Regions from separate parts of the Duganella sp. AC917 genome, predicted to be linked through region 4. Evidence: riboswitches for the same ligand, from Rfam matches in the RefSeq annotation. Region 4 holds a riboswitch; each other region holds the start of a gene.
The links. A riboswitch is a leader RNA that binds a small molecule or an ion and turns the genes downstream of it on or off. The one in region 4 is predicted to bind cobalamin.

Region 1 (4,899 bases), 4.5 Mb from region 4:
TCTTTTGGTTCCGGTGCGCAGGTGTCGCCTTCGCCAAGGCGGTGGAATATCAGGTCGGCCACTTCGCGACCGCCGATCAGGTGCTCGCTGACGATGCGTTCCGCGTTGGCTTCGTTCACGCGCTGGTACCAGACGCCTTCCGGATAGACCACCATCACCGGCCCTTCGTAGCGGCAGGCCACCATGCAATGGGTGCGCGTGCGCTTGACGGCAAGCTCCGGATGGGCATCGATCATTTCGCCCATGCGCTCGAACACGGCCTGCGCGCGTCCCTCGACGGGAGCGCAACGCGGACCGACGCACATGAAAATATGACGGTGATGGGTTCTCATCGATTAGCGAAGCGCTGATGGAAGAAGCCTGTCAGCGCGCCAAGCGCCACCCAGAACACGCCATTGGCGAGCGCGGTGGCATAGACGAAGGAACGCTGCAAATGCTCGGGAGCGACGCTGGCATGGACCAGCGGCTGTGGCGCGCCCACTAAATGCGGCAGCACCAGCAGCGCGATGGCCGCCAACTTGAGCGCCCAATGGCGGCCGAAGGCCAGCAGCGCCAGCGCGGTGGCGGTCGACATCGCGGTGGCGATCCACCAGCCCTGGCGGGCGGCGACCGGCGCGGCGGCCGTGCCGGGCAGCTCCGGCGGCAATCCAATCGACGGCGCCAGGAAGAACACCGCGTAACCGGCGGCGCCCCACAACAGGCCCGATCGCCAATCGACCAGCCGTCCACGCAGCCCGATGGCAGCCGCCAGCAGCAAGCCATAGCCGACCGCCATGCTGACGTCGGCCAACGCCGTGTAAAGCGTCCGCTCGGCGCCATCCGCCGGCTGCCAGCCGCCATGTTCATGGGGTCCATCATGCGCGGCTTCGTGCGGGTGCTGCGCGCCGTCGGCATGCGCATGCACCTCCGGCGCCGCCTCGCCCGCCGATTCCAGCACCTCGGCCTGCGCGATAATGCGCGTCACCTGCAAGTGCTGCACGCCGGTCAGCATCAACCCGGCCAGCAGGCCGGCTGCCGCCGCCGTGCGCACTATGCGATTGAACATGCCGGTGCCCGCGCCGGCCCCGGTACGGCTCAATGACACGGGAAGCCCGCCGAATGGCGGCTGTCGTGGGCGGCGTTGTGCAGCGCTTCCATCGATGCGAAACCGGCGCCGAACAGCAGCACGGCGCCAAGGCTCGCAGCCATCAAAGCGGCAACCAGCCTGTCTTTCAGGGCGACGGGACGGGCATGCGCATCGATCCGGCCGGCGTAATGGGTGTTGATGGACATATTGGTTTCTCCGAAAAGCAGCGACGACCACGGGGTCGGGAAGCTCGTATCGGGAGATGAACCAGGGGAGAGACGAATGCGGCGCCAGGGAAGAACCGGAACGAAAGATGCGCGGATCAAACCATGACAGTTCTCCACCCGTATCGCCCTCCGCAATACAAACGTGTTTACCGCTACTGGCTGGTTTCCGGGCTGGCGAGTGGGCGTCCGTGCGGACACGCCTGGATTTGCGCCTTCCCATGCAATCGCACAGTGGCATCGTACAAATCCTTGACCTCGCTTACCGTTGCGGGGGCAGCGCCGGCATTGCCGTTCCCGTGGAACGACGCACCGGCTTCCCATTTAAATCTGCAAACGATCATTTGCAGATACCAGAAGCTGACTACCGGCGCAGTATAGGTCTGCGACTGCGGAATTGCAAGACGATCATGCCATCGTGCGCGGCTGGCCGCCAAAGCGACGCAGGCATCAGCCGTCGACCGGATGCGCCGGAGTGCTCAGCATTAGCTGATAAAACGCCAGGTCCAGCCAGCGGTCGAACTTGAACGCTGCATGGCGAATAGTGCCTGCGTGCACGAATCCTAGCTGCTCGTGCAAGGCGATGCTGGCGGCGTTGGCGGCGTCGATACCGCCGACCAGGATGTGCAGGTCCGCCTCGCGGGCGGCGTCGACGATGGCGCTTAGCAACGTGCGTCCCAGCCCCTTGCCGCGCTGGTCGCCCCGCACGTAGATCGAATGCTCGACCGAGTATTTATTTGCCGGAAAGCCGCGAAACGCGCCGTAGCTGGCGAATCCCAGCAGCTCGCCGGCCGCATCCTCCAGCCCGATGACCGGATAGCCGCCGGCACGCTTGGCCGCGAACCAGTTCTTCATGGTTTCCATCGTGCGCGGATGATACTCGTAGAGCGCGGTCGAGTTGGCGATCGCGTCGTTGAAGATGGCGAGAATGGCGGGCGCATGGCGCTCTTCGGTACAGCTGACGAGTTGCATTGAGGCTCCGAAATAATGGCTTGGTTTGAGACTGGTCAACATGATAGACGATAAATCTCAAGCCCTCCAAGGCCCTTCCCTGCCATCTAAACATTTTCGTACAGAAAATAAAAACAAAGGGATAGACTGGCTTACCGATGCACTTTCCATATTGCAATATTACGAAAAGAGGGAAATCGCGCCTCACTAAAAATAATGACAGCGAGGTAGCATCAATCATGAAATTAGCTCATGCGCCTTCTATTCGAACCAGGCTGATCTGGCTGGTGGTTGCGTGCATCGTTCCGGCGTCGCTGATGGTCGTCAGGATGATCGCCTCCGACTACGAGCTTGCGCGCGCCGCCTTCATCCGCAGCGCCATGACGGCCGCCCACGCCAACGCGATGTCGATCGATAAGGAATTTGCCGTCATCGAATCGACGCTGAAGGCACTCGCCACCTCCCCCAGCCTGATCGGCGACGACCTCAAACCATTTTACGAGCAGGCGCGCGCCATTTGCGCCAACCAGGATATTTTCACCATCGTGCTCGAAGACGGCACGGGGCAGCAACTGATCAACACCTTCAAGCCCTATGGCAGCGCGCTGCCCAGCGCCAGCATCGACCGCTTGTTCACCTATATGCAGGACAACGACACCACCGCTATTTCGCGCGTGTTCATGGGCCCCGTCTCCAAGCGTTATATCGTCTCGGTGGGCATCCCGGTCACCAGAAAAACCACCGGCTTCCACGCGCTCAGCGCGGTGGTGACGGTGGAGCGCTTCGGCACCATCCTCAAACAGCAGCAATATCCCGAACACTGGATCACCACCATCCTCGATAACGCGGGCACGGTGGTCGCGCGCACCAGCGACATGCAGCGCTACGTCGGACAGCAAGCGATTCCCGAGGTGCTGGAACGGCTGCAGGAGCAGGCGGAAGGCGTTTTCGAAACCAAAACACTTGACGGCAAGCCTATCTTGGCCGTGCTGGCCAAAGCCAGCAATTCGCAATGGACAGTGGCCATCGGTATCCCCATCGAGGTGTTGAATGCCCAGCTGCTCAGCAAACTGTGGACGCTTGTGCTGTCGACCGTCCTCCTGCTGGGCGGTGGCCTGCTGTTCGCCTGGCACATCGGCAACCGCATCAGCCGCTCGATCCGCGACCTGGTGGCGCCGGCGCTCGCGCTGGGCGCCGGCGACAGCATCGAGCCGGCCACCTACGGCCTGCGCGAGGCGAACGAGGTCGGACAGGCGCTGGTCAAGGCCTCCAGAATGCACGCGCTGGCCAAGCACCAGGCCACGCACGACCCGCTGACCGGCCTGGCCAACCGCGCCATGTTCACCGAGTTCCTGGCGCGCCAGCTGAATCTCAGCGAGCGCAATCAGGAATCGATGGCGGTGCTGTATCTGGATCTGGACAACTTCAAATTCATCAACGACACCTACGGCCACGGCGCCGGCGACGAGCTATTGAAAGACGCCGCCGGCCGCCTGCGCGCCGAACTGCGTAAATCCGACATGGCGGCACGGCTGGGGGGCGACGAATTCGCGGTGGTGCTGGTCGCCAGCGGCGAGGACGACGCGGCCGGCGTCGTCGAAAAACTCTCGCACCGCCTGGCCATGCCCTACGCGATAGACGGGCATGAACTGCTGGCCGCCGCCAGCATCGGCGTGGCCATGTATCCGCAGTCGGCCAGCACCGCCGACGGCTTGATCGCGCTCGCCGACGATGCCATGTACAAGTGCAAGGCGCAGCGCAAAAAGGCGCGCGCCGTCACCATCGACTGAAGCCGGGCGTCCGGTCAATCCCGGCCGGCGTCTTCCACATACACCTCGTCGCCGCAGCCCACCGCGCGGGTGCCTGCCCGCGCGGCGCTACCGACCATTTGCTTCAGCTCACCGTCGGTGCGGAATTCGAGCGGCAACGTCACGCGGATCTCCTGCAGATATTTACGCTGCGTGCAAATCAGCGTGATGCTGTCGGCCACCTGGGCGCCATAACTTGCCTTGACCCGTTCGAAGAAATCGTTGACGCGGAACGACTTGCCCACACTGCCCAACACGATCTTGCCTACTTCCGAATCGTTCACCACCTTCACTGCCGATACGGCCTTGATGAAATAGTCGTCCGGCGACAGCGCCTGGCATTTGCCATGCTTGTTCCACTCGTAGGCACCGAAGGTGCGCTCGTAGAAGAAGTTGGGCATCCACGGTGCGATCTTGTCGATGGTTTCCTGCTTCAGCGAAAACTGCTCGCCCTGGCAGCTGCCGTAGTTGGTGCCGCACTCCTTCCGGTTCGGCCATAGGCCATGCAGGTTCAGGTTCTTGGCCTCCAGCTTGCCGCCGTTCATGGCGTCGCATTCCGGCTTTTTGCCGTTGTACTTAACGTGTTCGCAAAAACCCGGCTGCCAGGTGATCGCCAGCAGATAGCTGTCCTGCTTGTTGGCGACGTTGCACGAGGCGCCGGAGGCGGCGGCTGCCGCACTTTCGCGCCCGCGCTGCGCCTTGCTCGGCTTGTCGCTCAACTCCGGCGTGCCACATTCCTTGCGCACCCAACGCAATGCGGGCGTGGCGCCCGGTACCTCGACCCGGATCCAGTCGTAATCGACCTTGTTGATTTCGCGCACCGTGTACTCGGTGCCGGGCACGATCTTCT
Region 2 (4,899 bases), 5.7 Mb from region 4:
GGCCTACGGTGTCGAGCGCCTCGATGCCCAATGCCCGCAAGCTGAAGTGGCGCATGTGCTCGAGGTCGTTGACCATCAGGCGCGCGGTGTCGGCATCCACGTCGGTGACCAGGCGGAAGTGCTGCGTTTCCGCCTGTACCCAGCGGGCGCGCAGCAGTCCGTCGATATCGGCGCCGTGGGCGGGAAGGGTGCACAGCGCCAATGCGGCAACCGCGAGAACGCGTGAAAAATCTAACATATAAAACTGCCGCAAATAAATAGTTCCGGATGCTAACATTTTGTTGCATTAAATGAAAGAGTGGACATGGTTTTGCCGATGCGTTGCTGGGTCCGGACGTGCGGTATATAACAGTCGGGATTGCCTCCCTATGTCATTGTTCCACACACTTAATTACTCGGGAGGAAGTCATGAGCGACGATCTGAAAAATGCAGGACAGCAGGACCGCGCGCGGATCAATGTCAACGAGCAGCATGAAGTGACGTATTGGACCAAGGAGCTGGGGGTGACCAAAGATCGCCTCGCGCAGCTGGTGAAAGAGGTCGGGCCGAGCGCCAAGGCGGTTCGCGAAAAGCTGGCCAGTGACTAATCCGGTGTGACCCTCGCGCGGGCGGGATCGCCTCCTGCATACGCCGTCCCAAGTTGCCATCATTGCCAGTCCGTCGTATCATGGCGCGGTTTTGGTGCTTGCGGCCAGCCTACTGGCCGCAGTTAAACGGGAAACACGCGCTGGCACGCCAGCGGCAAACGTGTGCTGTCCCCGCAACGGTAAAACAGGCGCCGCGCTTCCATTGGATGCGCGGCCGGTCGTCTCTTTAGTCCACTGTGCGTTCAGCATGGGAAGGCGGGGCGATTCGACCTGTTAGCCCGGATACCGGCCAAGGCGGATGGAAGCAAGCGGCCGGGAGGTGTCGTGTTTTGCGGAGATGCGGGATCGGCGCAGTGCGCCGGCGCGCCATTTCGCCTGACTGTCGTTGACGGCTGCTGCTTCTTTTTTTAATGGTGCACGGGGATGTGCGCCTGACAAAAAAGATCGCCAGCGATCGTGACCGAAAGTCTTCATGAACAAAATCCCCCGGCCTCCATGGAGGCTGCGTCTTCTTCCGTCCATGCTGCTGTTGGCCGTACCGGCACTCGCCCATACCACCGAAAATAGTACCGCTAACGACGGCGCGGATGGCAGTCAGGCCACGCCGCAGCAGGTGCGCGTGTCCGCCAGCCTGATACCGCTCGGCGTCGCGGATTCCGCCAACCAGGGCACGGTGACGGCCAAGCAGTTGGAGAATCGTCCGCTGCTGCGCACGGGCGAGCTGCTCGAGGCGGTGCCGGGCCTGATCGTGACCCAGCACGCCGGCGACGGTAAAGCCAACCAGTATTTCGCGCGCGGCTTCAATCTCGATCACGGCACCGACTTCCGCACCTCCGTGATGGGCATGCCGGTGAACCTGCCGACCAATGCGCACGGCCAGGGCTACTCCGACCTGAATTTCCTGATACCGGAACTGGTGAGTACCATCCAGTACAAGAAGGGCACGTATTACGCGGAGGAGGGCGACTTTTCGGCGGCCGGCGCGGCGGCCTTCGACTACGTCCGTCGGATGGAGCAGGGTTTGCTGAGCGTGGAGGCGGGACAAAACCGCTTCAGCCGCGTGCTGGTGGCGAATTCCACGCCGCTGGCCGACGGCACGCTGCTGTATGCGATCGAGCGCGCGGGCCAGGACGGTCCGTGGGATACGCCGGAGGACTACAAGCGCGTCAACGGTGTGCTGTCATACAGCTTACGCAGCGGCGACGACGACGTCAGGCTGACCGCCATGGGCATGCACTCGTCGTGGAATTCGACCGACCAGGTGCCGCGCCGCGCGCTCGACAGCGGCTTGATCGGCCGCTATGGCGCGCTTGATCCCAGCGACGGCGGCGAGACCTCGCGTTACAGCGCCTCCGCCGAATGGACGCGTCAATACGCCGACGGCTACAGCAAGGTCAATGCTTACCTGATCAAATCGCGCCTGGACCTGTTCAGCAATTTCACTTACGTGCTTGACGATCCCGAACACGGCGACCAGTTCCACCAGGCCGAGAGCCGCCAGATTCTGGGCCTGAGCGGCGAGCGCGCGTGGCAGCACAAACTCGGCCCCTTTGCCTCGGAGACGGCGGTGGGCTTGCAGCTGCGCCAGGATCATTTGTCGCCGGTCGGGCTGTATTTGAGCGAAGGGCGGCAACGCCTGTCGACTGTGCGCGAGGACGATGTCAAGGAGCGCGCCGCAGCGCTGTATCTGTCCAACAGCACCACCTGGGCGCCGTGGCTGCGCACCGTGGCCGGCGTGCGGTCGGACCGCTATACGTTCGATGTGGACAGCGACACGGCCGCCAACTCGGGCAAGGTCGACGCCTCCATCACCAGTCCCAAGTTCAGCGCCGTTTTCACGCCCGGCAAAAACGCCGAGGTCTATCTGAACTGGGGACGTGGTTTTCACAGCAACGACGCGCGTGGCGTCACCGGCACCGTCGATCCTAAAACCGGCCTGGCGGTTGACGCCGACGGCGCATCTATCGAACGCGCGACGCCGCTGGTCAAGGCAACCGGCAAGGAGGTCGGCCTGCGTCTGGTCGGGCTGGTGCCAGGCCTGCAAACGACGGTCGCCGCATGGCGGCTCGACCTCGACTCCGAACTCATTTTCGTTGGCGACGCGGGCAGCACAGAGGCGGGACGCCCAAGCCGCCGCCATGGCATCGAACTGGCCAACTTCTACACTCCGGCCAAGGACTGGATCATCGACGCCAACCTGGCATGGTCGCACGCGCGCTTCGCCGACAGCGATCCGGCGGGGACTTTCATTCCGGGCTCGATCAACCGCACGGCGTCGGTCGGAGTGTCGGGCGAATCCGGTCCCTGGTCGGGAGGCGTCAGGTTGCGCTACTTCGGTCAGCGCGCGCTGGTGGAGGATGATTCGGTGCGTTCGCCATCCTCCACGCTGGTCAACATGAAGCTGGGGTATAAATTGGCGCCCAACCTTAAGCTCACGCTGGAGGTGCTCAATCTGCTGGATCGCGCGGTAAGCGACATCGATTACTATTACGAGTCGCGTTTGCCCGGCGAGGCGGCGCCGGTGGCCGATATCCATACCCATCCCGGTGAGATGCGCACCTTGCGCGCGGGTCTGGCCTGGCGGTTCTGACGTCATCGCCTTGCCGGGTTGATGATCCGCCCCGACTAGCGCGGTTTGCACTGCATGCGTTATGCTGCGCGGCTTATGTGTTCATCGGCATTCAAGGCAAGGCATATGTCAAAAGATAAAAATCCCGCGGCCGCTGGCGAGGTGACGCCGCCGACGAAGAGCGTGACGCGCTCGCCACCGCCGTTGGAGGCATCGCGGCCCGCCTCGCCGGAGGAGGCGGCCGCCAAAAGAGAGGCGCGCGAACACAGGGATGCCCAGGTGCGCGGCGTCACGTCCATCCAGGAGATGCGTGATGCGATCCGGCGCGCCGGGCGCGATCTGCCGGCGATCTCGGAAGTGCCGCGCGTCCGTGCGCTCGACGCGGCGGCGTTCCGCGCGCGGGCCGCGCTAGGCCTGCCATTTCTGATCACCGGTATCGTCAATCGCTGGCCGCTGTGCGCGTTGCCGCCGCAAACGCTGCGGGATCGCTACAGCGCGGTGCAGGTGCGCGCGCGGGTGGGGGACTATATTAATACCGCGTTCGCCGCCGACCGCGCGATGCAGGATATGTCGATGGGCGAATACCTGGACCTGGTCGACGCCGGCACGCACGCGCTGCCGCCGTATCTGGGCAACCTGGAGCTGCGTGAGTTGAACAGTATGTGTCACTGGCCGACCTATTTCGACAAAATGGGACCGCCGCGTTTCTGGATCGGTCCCGCCGGCACCGTAACGCCGCTCCATTGCGACTACGACGATAATATCTTCGCGCAGATCTGGGGCACCAAGCGCATTTTCCTGTCGCCGCCACACCACGACGAGTTCCTGTACCCGAGCCAGGCCAACGCCATCCTGTTCGGCTCTCCGTTCGACCCCGAGGCGCCGGATTTCGACCGGTTTCCGCTGGCGCGCCAGGCGAGCATGATCGAGTGCGTGGTCAATCCCGGCGACATGCTGTACGTGCCGGCGGGCTGGTACCATCAGGTGCGCGCGCTGACGTTTTCGCTTTCCTCCAACCGGTGGGCCAGGTCGCTGCCCTTCGCCTTGACCGGGGATGCGTCCCTGCTGCGCCGCGACACATAACATCGTTGACACTCAAAATAATTGGGTGATATATTCGCGTTTGTGAATTGGTAACGTTTCCAAATCACGTTCGGCTCGCCGGGCCAAGTCGGCGTTCAAGGAGACTGGATGTTCAAGCAACGAGGGACGCGGGCGCGGGCTGCCGGAGTGGCGGCTTTGATGGCGACCGGTTTGATGGCGCCCATGGCGTCCGTCCTGGCGGCGGCCGGGCCGAAAGCGGAGGTGATGCACTGGTGGACCTCGAGCAGCGAGTCGGCCGCCGTGCGCAAATTCGCCGACGCCTACCGTACAGCCGGCGGCGTTTGGGCCGATACGGCGGTCGCCGGCGCCGACCAGGCCAAATCCGTGGCAATCAACCGCATCGTCGGCGGCAATCCGCCGACGGCCGCCCAGTTCAACACCACCAAACAATTCCGCGACCTGATCGACCAGGGGTCGCTCAACAACGTCGACGACATCGCGCTGCGCGATAAATGGGACCAACTGATGCCGGCGCCGATCCTGGACGTCATCAAGGTCAACGGCCATTTTTATGCGGCGCCGGTCGATATCCACATGTCGACCTGGATCTGGTACTCGAAGGCCGCGTTCAAAAAGGCCGGCATCGTCAAGGAGCCGGCCACGCCGGACGAACTGTTCGCCGCGCTCGACAAACTCAA
Region 3 (4,899 bases), 5.8 Mb from region 4:
GGACTGGCGACGCCGGCCGCCATCATGGCCGGCACCGGCGTGGCGGCGCGTTACGGCATTTTGATCAAGGATGCGGAGGCGCTGGAACTGGCGCACCGCATCACCACGGTGGCCTTCGATAAAACCGGCACGCTCACGGAAGGCAAGCCGTCGCTAACAGCGTGCGAGCCGGCGCCAGGGGCCGTCGACAAGGCGCGCCTGCTTCAACTGGCGGCGGCCGTACAACGTGGCAGCGAGCATGCGCTGGCCCGCGCGGTGCAGCAGGCCGCCGGGGACGGATCGGCCGGCGCGCTGGTCGGCGCCGACATCACGGCCTTGCCCGGACGCGGTGTCGCCGCGATGGTCGATGGCATGCGGCTGATCCTCGGCAGCACGCGCTTGATGCAAGAGCAGGGTGTCGCGCTCACCACGCTCGCTGCGCGCGCCGCCGAACTGGAACAACAAGGCCTGACCGTGTCGTGGCTTGCCGAGCAGTCTACGCAACCTGCGCGCTTGCTTGGCTTGCTGGCCTTTGGCGACCGTGTCAAATCAAACGCCCGTGCCGCCATCGAAGCGCTGCATGCGTTGAACATCGAGACCGTGCTGCTGACCGGGGACAATCAGGGCAGCGCCGTTCACGTCGGCGCGGCGCTCGGCATCGGCAGGGTGGTCGCCAACATGCTGCCGGCCGATAAAGCCGCCGCCATCGGCGCCATGAAGCAGTCGGACAAATGCATCGCGATGGTCGGCGACGGCATCAACGACGCGCCGGCGCTGGCCGCCGCCGATGTCGGCATCGCCATGTCCAGCGGCACCGACGTCGCCATGCACGCCGCCGGCGTCACGCTGATGCGCGGCGACCCGGCGCTGGTGGCCGCCGCCATCTCGATCTCGCGTCGCAGCTACAGCAAGATCCGCCAGAATCTGTTTTGGGCATTTATCTATAACCTGGTTGGCATTCCGCTGGCCGCCTTTGGCCTGCTCAACCCCATGGTCGCGGGGGCGGCGATGGCGCTCAGTTCCGTCAGCGTGATCAGCAACGCGCTGCTGCTGCGCCGGTGGAAGCCGCAGGCCCCTAGTGCAGGAGGGAAGCCATGAATATCGGGCAAGCGGCCAGCGCCTCCGGCGTCTCGGCCAAGATGATCCGCTACTACGAGAGCATCGCGCTGATTCCGCCGGGGCGGCGCAGCGAATCGGGCTACCGCATCTACAGCGACAACGACCTGCACGCGCTGCGCTTCGTCAAGCGCGCACGCACGCTCGGCTTTTCGCTTGACCAGATCCGCGACCTGCTGTCGCTGTGGCAGAACAAGCAGCGCGCCAGCGCCGATGTCAAAACGATCGCGCTTGGCCATGTCGATGAGCTGAACCAGCGTATCGCCGAACTGACGGAAATGCGCGATACGCTGCAAACCCTGGCGCAGTGCTGCAAAGGCAACGACAGGCCCGATTGCCCCATCCTTCAAAGTCTCGCCGATCCGAAGTAAGCCCTGTGTCGCCGGCCGATCTGCCCGGCGGCGGCGGAACCACGTATAATCGCCGGGTTTTGGTGCTCGCGCGTCCGTCTGGATGCGCAGTTAAACGGGAAACATGGCGCTGGCCCAGCCAGCCAACATGTGCTGCCCCCGCAACGGTAAACAAGCGTCGTCGCCGACGACTATCCGCCTCGCTGTGCCACTGTGCTTTTGCATGGGAAGGTCAGGTGGATTTGCTTGCGAGCCCGGATACCGGCCAAAGAGGTGGAAGCGCCCAGGCGCTTCCTTTCAAGCTGCTCACGGGGAGGTGAGTGGCTTGCTTCTGTCGCTGGATCATTTCAATGCCTAACCTGCCTGCCGACGCGGCCATCCGCTCGATCGAGACGCTGCTGTATTCCATTTCCAATGTGCTGTATCTGCCCGTGCTGCTGGGGATCGCCGCGCTCACGTTGTACATGCTGGTGTGCTTCGGCACCTTCGGCGCCGAATGGATAGAGCGCCGGCGCGGCGTGCGCATGCTGGTCGCCACCGCCCGTCACGACATGGCCGCCGCGCTGACCGCGCAGGAAGGCGAGCCCGGACTCGATGCGCGCCTCGAACGCGTCGTGCAGCGCGCCGACGCCGCCGGCGTGCGCCGCTTGGACGGCGTGCGCTTCGTGGTGCGGGTCGGCCCCGCGCTCGGCCTGATGGGCACCTTGATCCCGATGGGGATCTCGCTGGCCGGTCTGGCGCAGGGCAATCTACCGAAGATGGCCGAATCGATGACCACCGCCTTCACCGCCACCGTGGTCGGCCTGGCGTGCAGCGTGTGCGCCTATCTTCTGAGCCTGGTGCGTGAGCACTGGCTGCGCAGCGACCTGACCGACATCGCCTACGCCGCCGAAAGCTTGCTGGCGACGCACGCGCACAAGCCGCATCTTACCCGCGTGGAGGCTTGATATGGCAATGCGCTTTATGAACCGCCACCGCTACAGCCGCATCGGCGAGCACACCGAGGACCCGCTGGCCGGCGTCGCCAACCTGTTCGACGCTAGCATCGTCTTCATCGTCGCCATGATGCTGGCGCTGTTCTCGGCCTGGAACATGATGGACCTGCTGGACCCGAATTCGGAAGTCACCATCGCCAAGAAGAGCGCGGACGGCCGGGTTGAAGTGCTGACCAAGAAGGGCGCCGAGATTACGGTGAGCCGCGTCAGCGACAAGCCATTGTCCGGCTCCGGCAAGCGCCTGGGCACCGCCTACCAACTGCCGGACGGGAAGGTTGTTTATGTTCCGGAGTAAGCGCTTTGGCACCCTGGAAGTCGTATTGCTGCTGTTGATATCCTTTTTCATCGTCGGCTACGTGCATTCGGCGCAGGCGCCGCGCACCTTGGCGCTGATGCTGGGCGACGTCGAGTCGCGCCCGGCGGTGCTGGCCGTGCGCGGTTTGCAGGCGGAGCTCAAGGCGCTCAACGTCGTTATCCGCATCATCCCCAACAGCGGCATGACGCAGGCCGACCGCGATGCGCTTGCCATCGCCGATGTGGCGGTCGTCAATGCCAGGAGCCGCCTGGCGATGGCGGGCCTGAAGGACGAATTGCAGGCGCTGAGAAAATCGCGCCATCCGGTGTTTGCCGTCGGCGGCGCTATCGACGACAGCGTTCGGGAAATGGGTGTGCAGGACGATAAGACCATCCAGCAGTATCACAGCGAGGGCGGCATCGAGAACATGGGCAACCTGCTGCGCTACATCCTGCGCCAGCATTTCGGCGCGACCATGACGGTGGCGCCGGTGCACGCGATGCCGGACGTCGGTCTGTACGATGTCGCGGCCAACCGCACCTACAGCAGCTACGAGCATTATTTACAGGGCTATGCCAACTACAAGACCGGCGCGCCGTGGATCGCCGTGCCTTTCTACCGCGCCAGCCTGGTGGCCGGGCAGACTTTGCCGCTGGCGGCCATCGTCGCCCGTCTCGAAGCGAGCGGCTACAACGTGCTGCCGGTGTTCGGCTATCCCTATGATGTGCCGCTGCGGTTTCTGCTCGATGAAAATGGCAAAAGCCGCGTCGAGCTGATCGTCGCGCTGGGCATGAAGGTCGGCGGCACCGCCAATACCGGCACGCTGCTCGACAAGATCGGCGTCCCGGCGATCAACGCCATCACCCTGAGCCAGCACACGGCGGCCCAATGGCGCGAATCGAAGATCGGTCTCGATATCATCGAACGCACCTGGCAACTTGCCGGCGCCGAGATGGCGGGACTGATACAGCCGACCGTGGTCGCAAGCCGTGAGCGTATCAGCGATGCGCAGACCGGATTGGCCTACGTCGAGGAGACGCCGATCGCAGAGCGCATCGAGCGCCTGAACGAGCGCGTGGCGGCCTGGCTGGCCTTGCGCCAGAAGGCCAACGGCGACAAGCGCATCGCCATGATCTACTTTAATTATCCGCACGGTTCCGAGACCATCGGCGCGGCGTACCTGAACGTGCTGCCGGAGAGTTTGTGGCAGATCGTCCAGCGGCTGAAACGCGACGGTTATCAAACGGGCGACGCCCTGCCGCCTGGCGAGGCCGAGCTGCAAGGCGAGATCCAGCAGTGGGGCAATTATCCCGGCAAGTCCAAAGGCGATTACATGACGGGCCTGAAGCATCTGGCCGAGAGCGGCCAGGCCTTGCTGGTGCCGCTGGCCGACTACCAGGCGTGGTTCGACAAACTGCCGCAAGCGCTGCGGGATTCCATCCTGGCGTCGTGGGGCAAGCCGGAAAACGCGCCGGTGCTGTGGCGCGACGCCAAAGGTACGCAATTCTTCGTCTACCCGGCCCGCCGCTTCGGCAACGTGCTGATGGCGCCGCAGCCCGGCCGCGCGTGGGAGCAGAACCTGGAGAAGCTGCACAACGAAGTGAGCATGCCGCCGAGCCATGAGTACATCGCCTTCTATCTGTGGCTGCAAAAGAGCTTCCAGGCCAATGCGGTGATGCACATCGGTACCCACGGTACGCAGGAATGGCTGACCGGTAAAGAGGCCGGCTTGTCCGAGGACGATCCGACCGAGGCGCTGATCGGCGCCATGCCGAACATCTATCCGTATGTGATGGACGATGTGGGCGAGGGCATACAGGCCAAGCGACGCGGCATGGCCACCATCATCGACCACATGACGCCACCGTTCGATATCGCCGGCCTCAATCCGGACCTGCGCGAGCTTGGCGCGCTGTTGAACGACTACCGCGTGGCCGAGCAAAAAAGCCCGCTGCTGGCGCGCAGCCATCTGGTGGCGCTGAACCGCATCGCGGCCAGGAGCGGCGTGTTGAAGGACATGAAGAAGACCGCGCTCAAGACCGAAGCCGATATGGAGGCGCTGGAAGAATATCTGGACGACACCGGCAACAAGCTGACGCCTTTCGGTTTGCATACCTTCGGCGTGGCGCCGACGGCGGAGCGGCGCAACGCCACGGCGCGCGCG
Region 4 (4,899 bases):
CATGTTCATTCTTCCAACAATCTCCCCTATTCATAACGATGCGCTGGGCGCACTGCTCGACAAAGCTATTAACAACAAGACCAAACCACTGGGCAGTCTGGGGGTGCTGGAATCACTGGCCAAACAGATCGGCCTTATACAGAACACCCGCGAAGTCGCGCTGACGCAGCCGGCCATTCTGGTTTTCGCCGCCGATCACGGCATCGTCGCCGAAGGCATTTCCGCCTACCCGCAGGACGTAACGTGGCAAATGGTGGAGAATTTTCTGGCCGGCGGCGCTGCCATCAATATCTTCGCGGCGCAGAATAATTGCGACCTGCGCGTCATCGACGCCGGCGTCAATCACAACTTCGGCCCGCGCGACGGCCTGACCGACCGCAAGCTCGCCAACGGCACCCACAACTTCGCCCAGGAACCGGCGATGACCCACGCCACCTGCGAGGCGGCGCTGGCCGCCGGCATGGTTTTGGCGGCCGAATCGCATGGCAATGTGGTCGGCTTTGGCGAAATGGGCATCGGCAACACCACCGCCGCCGCCGCGTTGATGCACAAGCTGACGGCCATCCCGGTGGCAAATTGCGTCGGCGCCGGCACGGGACTCTCGGCCGACGGCATCCTGCACAAACAGCGCGTGATCGAAGCGGCGGTGGCCCGGCACGACGCCGTCACCGAACCGTTGGACGTGCTGGCCACCTTCGGCGGACTGGAAATCGCCATGATGGCGGGCGCCATGTTGAAGGCGGCCGAAATGCGCAAGGTGCTGCTGATCGACGGTTTCATCGTCACCAGCGCGCTGCTGGTCGCCGCCCGCCTGCAGCCGGCCATCCTCGATTACTGCGTCTTCGCGCACTGCTCAGACGAAAACGGCCATCGGGAGATGCTGGCCGCGCTGGACGCCAAGCCGCTGCTCAATCTCGGCTTGCGGCTTGGCGAAGGCACCGGCTGCGCGCTGGCGCTGCCGCTGCTGCACGCGGCAGTCAACTTCCTGAACCAGATGGCGACGTTCGAATCGGCCCAGGTCAGCGAGAAGTCCGAGTAAGGGGCAGGCTCAGTGCACCAACTCCGACTGTTCTTCACCGCGCTGCAGTTTTTTACGCGCCTGCCGATCCCGCGCTGGGTGGGCTTCGATCCCGCCTGGCTCAATCAGGCGTCGCGTTATTTCCCGCTGGTTGGCGTGGTGGTCGCGCTGATCACCGGGGCAGTCTACGCAGTCGCCTTCAAGTTCTTCCCTCCGGTGATCGCCGTCATCCTGTCGGTCGCCGCCGGCATCTACGTCACCGGCGCCTTCCATGAAGACGGCTTTGCCGACATGTGCGACGGTTTCGGCGGCGGCATGACACAGGAACGTGTGTTGGAGATCATGAAGGATTCGCGCATCGGCGCCTATGGTGCGATCGGTATCTTCTGCCTTCTGCTGCTGAAGTGCGCGACCCTGACCCGCATACCGCCGTTCGGTGTGCTGGCGGCCCTGCTGGTGGCGCATCCGATGTCGCGATTGATGGCGGTCTCGCTGATCTGGCGGCTGGACTATGCGCGCGCCGAGGGCAAGGCCAAGGCGATGGCGCAGAAAATGAGCACCAAAGAATTCGCCATCGCCGCCGTCACAGCCCTGCTGCCGGCGCTGATGCTTATATATCTCGGTTGGCTGTCGTGGACAATGCTGATCAGCGGACTCGCCTTCGCGCTGGCGGCGACCATCTGGCTGGCGCGGAAGTTCGTGCGTCGCATCGGCGGCTACACGGGCGATTGCCTGGGCGCGGTGCAGCAGGTGACCGAAGCGATCTTCTATCTGTGCGTGCTCGCGGGTCTTCACACCAGCGCGCAGTTTGAGTTTTTCTAAGCCATGCGACTGATATTGGTGCGCCACCCCAAACCGCTTGTCACGGCGGGCGTCTGTTATGGCAGCACCGATCTGGAAGTCGCTCCCGAGGAGCTCGAACGCACGCTCGCCGCGCTGGCGCCGCAACTGCCGGCGGGTTTGCCGGTCTATTCCAGTCCATTGCGCCGCTGTGCCGGACTTGCGGAGCGTCTGTCGAATGATCCGATCTTCGACGCCCGACTGGTGGAAATGCACTTTGGCGGCTGGGAGATGCGCCGCTGGGATGACATTCCGCGCGCCGACGTCGACGCCTGGGCCGCCGATCTGGTCAACTACCAACCGGGCGGCGGCGAGAGCGTATTGCGGATGGCGGCGCGGATCGCGGCCTTCCACGCCGACCTCCAGCGCCAGCTCGGCGCCGACGGCGAGGCGATCGTTATCTGCCACGCGGGCGCCATGCGGCTGCTATCGGCCTGCGACGCCGGCCTGGCGCAGCACGAGATGGCCCTGCAGGCGGCCCGGACGCCGCACCATATCGCCTACGGTTCCACGCTGATCCTAGGTCGCGGCCATGCGCAGCTTGAAGAACGCGTTGACCGTTAATCTGCCGACCGTCGGATCGTCGACCATCAGCTCCGGCGCCGTGATGTGCCCCGAGTGGAACAACTCTCCGTTGTAGAAGATCGCCCGGTTGAACTTGGGCGCAACGGTCAGCACCTTCTCAAAATGCTCGTCCGATGCAATCGCAAATGTCGCCGGCGCGGTCGGCACCCGCGACTCCCCCGCCATGTCCTTGCGCTTCAACTCGCGCAGCATTGCGTCGATCTCCTGTAGCGGAACCTTGGGTTTGAAAAAATTGGTGCCGCCTAGCCGCTCGTCTTTAAACAGATACAGCACCATCGCTCCGACACCCTCCATGTCGTCCAGATTGTAGGAGTCGCGGTGCGGTATGCGCTGGCCCTGCAACAGCTGCTCCGGACGCCGCGTCACCAGCGACAGGCGGCTGGTGATGCCGAGCACCCGGCGCGCCTTGAGCGGCGCGCGCGCATGCAGCAGAAACGCCTCCTGCACGCTGGCGACGAAACGTCCGGTCAACGTCAATTCCGGTCCGGGATAGTAATTACCGGCAGAGTCGACGAACTCACTGCGCTGGAGCGCGGCGTATTCCACCATCGTCTCCGGTTCCGTCATGAAGTTATCGACGATGACGCACTGGTGGCCGTCGAAAAGCGGCACCACGGTCACCACCGGACGCGGATTGACCATGGGGCGCAAAACCACCGGCGCGGATGGCGGGGCAAGACGAGGGTCGAACATGGAGACTCCAGCAACGGCAGGTGAACCACCTGCCAAGGTGGCGATAATGATAGCAAAAAAGCCAGGGGCAATTCAGTGGTTTATTTTTCACTAGTTATCAAGTCTCCCACCAAACCCGTATAATGACCGGCTTTGGTGCCCGCGCGTCCGTCCGGATGCGCAGTTAAACGGGAAACACGAAGCCGCCCTGCGGCCCACGTGTGCTGCCCCCGCAACGGTAAGCAAGTGTCGCGCGACGCGCGACAAACCAGCTCTGACAACCACTGTGCTCCGCATGGGAAGGTGAGATGGTCTAACTTGCCAGCCCGGATACCGGCCAAAGCAGGTGGAAGTGGGCGAACGGGATGTGCGCGCGCAGCTCTCGGTTTTCCGCTTCCGTTCAATCTGGCCCACGGGGAAGTAGGCCGGTTGCTTCTAACAGAAAAATAAATCATGTCCTTTACTACCTCCCGCCCGGCGGCACTGACCTCGCTGGCATTGGCAATGGCCGCCGCCTTCACGTACACCGGCGCCTACGCCGACGAGGCGCCCGCCGACACCGTCGTGGTGACCGCCACGCGCACGCCGCAACCGCTGGCCGACATCATCAGCGACACCGTGACCATCAAGGCCGAACAAATCGCCGAAGCCGGCGCCGGCTCCGTGGTCGACCTGCTCAAGCGCCAGCGCGGCATCGAAGTGACGCGCAACGGCGGCGCGGGCAGCTCGTCGAACGTCTACATCCGTGGCGCCAACAGCAATCAAAGCATTGTGCTGGTCGACGGCGTGCGTATCGGCTCGTCCACCACCGGCGCCGCCAACTGGAGCGCCATCCCGCTGACCGCGATCGACCATATCGAAATCGTCTATGGCTCGCTGAGCTCATTGTATGGCGCCGACGCCATCGGCGGCGTGATCCAGATCTTCACCAAAAAGGGCCAGGGCGCACCGGCGGTGACGGCGTTCGCCGGCTATGGCAGCGACAAGACGCGCGAAGCCGACGTGACGGTATCGGGCGCCACCGGCGGTGAACACAGCTTCGGCTATGCGGTCAGCGCCGGCAAGGAAAAGTCGGACGGCTTTTCGACTTCCCGCCCCGGCCTGACCTCGTACAACCCGGACGACGACGGCTACGACAAGGAAAACGTCTCCGGTCAATTCAGCCTGCAATTGGCCAAGGGCTACGAGGCCGGCGCGCTGTTCATGCATAGCAAACTCGATTCGCAGTACGACGCCCTGCGTGCCGGCTCCTACAACGTGCGCAGCAAGAACGTCATCGACACCGCCAGCGTCTACGCCAAGGCGCAACTGCTGCCGGTCTGGGACAGCCTGCTGCAATACTCGGAGACCAAGGACAAAGGCGAAAACTACACCAATGCCACCGCCGCCGGCTATGCGCGCATCAAGACCAAGCAAAGCTTCATCACGTGGCAGAACGACGTCCAGATCGGCGCCGATATGCTGCAACTGCTGTACGAGCACCGCGAAGAGAAGGTACAAAGCAATGGCTCCAACGGTGTGCTGAACCGCCAGCGCGATACCAATTCGTTCGCCGCCTCGTACAACGCCCGTCGCGGCGCCAATCTTCTGAGCGCGAGCGTCCGCCGCGACAACACGGTCTACGGCTCGCAGAATACCGGCTCGCTCGGCTACGGCTACAACATCACGCAGGCGCTGCGCGCCACCGCCAGCTACGGCACCAGCTTCCGCGCGCCGACCTATAACGAGTTGTACTTCCCGGAGTATGGCAATCCAAACAACAAACCGGAGAAAGGCCGCAACGC

Region 1: it holds a riboswitch for cobalamin, as region 4 does, so the genes downstream of both, ACZ0BA_RS07195 (CbtB domain-containing protein) here and ACZ0BA_RS26650 (TonB-dependent receptor domain-containing protein) in region 4, are expected to answer to the same signal.
Region 2: it holds a riboswitch for cobalamin, as region 4 does, so the genes downstream of both, ACZ0BA_RS01595 (TonB-dependent receptor) here and ACZ0BA_RS26650 (TonB-dependent receptor domain-containing protein) in region 4, are expected to answer to the same signal.
Region 3: it holds a riboswitch for cobalamin, as region 4 does, so the genes downstream of both, ACZ0BA_RS01170 (MotA/TolQ/ExbB proton channel family protein) here and ACZ0BA_RS26650 (TonB-dependent receptor domain-containing protein) in region 4, are expected to answer to the same signal.

What each region holds. Positions count from the first base shown of each region.
Region 1 is NZ_OZ409848.1:1,614,789-1,619,687, reverse strand. Features, by position in the region: gene ACZ0BA_RS07205 ((2Fe-2S) ferredoxin domain-containing protein) at 1-332, opposite strand, end outside; gene ACZ0BA_RS07210 (cobaltochelatase subunit CobN) at 1-1, opposite strand, end outside; gene ACZ0BA_RS07200 (CbtA family protein) at 329-1,045, opposite strand; gene ACZ0BA_RS07195 (CbtB domain-containing protein) at 1,075-1,272, opposite strand; cobalamin riboswitch at 1,434-1,663, opposite strand; gene ACZ0BA_RS07190 (GNAT family N-acetyltransferase) at 1,741-2,262, opposite strand; gene ACZ0BA_RS07185 (diguanylate cyclase domain-containing protein) at 2,481-4,031, shown strand; gene ACZ0BA_RS07180 (ribonuclease T2 family protein) at 4,046-4,899, opposite strand, start outside.
Region 2 is NZ_OZ409848.1:350,262-355,160, forward strand. Features, by position in the region: gene ACZ0BA_RS01580 (hypothetical protein) at 1-238, opposite strand, end outside; gene ACZ0BA_RS01585 (DUF3606 domain-containing protein) at 409-588, shown strand; cobalamin riboswitch at 664-896, shown strand; gene ACZ0BA_RS01590 (hypothetical protein) at 862-1,062, opposite strand; gene ACZ0BA_RS01595 (TonB-dependent receptor) at 1,061-3,178, shown strand; gene ACZ0BA_RS01600 (cupin-like domain-containing protein) at 3,284-4,240, shown strand; gene ACZ0BA_RS01605 (ABC transporter substrate-binding protein) at 4,349-4,899, shown strand, end outside.
Region 3 is NZ_OZ409848.1:265,527-270,425, forward strand. Features, by position in the region: gene ACZ0BA_RS01160 (heavy metal translocating P-type ATPase) at 1-1,077, shown strand, start outside; gene cueR (Cu(I)-responsive transcriptional regulator) at 1,074-1,466, shown strand; cobalamin riboswitch at 1,510-1,729, shown strand; gene ACZ0BA_RS01170 (MotA/TolQ/ExbB proton channel family protein) at 1,796-2,392, shown strand; gene ACZ0BA_RS01175 (DUF2149 domain-containing protein) at 2,394-2,735, shown strand; gene ACZ0BA_RS01180 (cobaltochelatase subunit CobN) at 2,722-4,899, shown strand, end outside.
Region 4 is NZ_OZ409848.1:6,099,506-6,104,404, reverse strand. Features, by position in the region: gene ACZ0BA_RS26675 (hypothetical protein) at 1-9, opposite strand, end outside; gene cobT (nicotinate-nucleotide--dimethylbenzimidazole phosphoribosyltransferase) at 2-1,039, shown strand; gene ACZ0BA_RS26665 (adenosylcobinamide-GDP ribazoletransferase) at 1,052-1,840, shown strand; gene ACZ0BA_RS26660 (histidine phosphatase family protein) at 1,844-2,422, shown strand; gene ACZ0BA_RS26655 (DUF6445 family protein) at 2,378-3,136, opposite strand; cobalamin riboswitch at 3,253-3,471, shown strand; gene ACZ0BA_RS26650 (TonB-dependent receptor domain-containing protein) at 3,569-4,899, shown strand, end outside.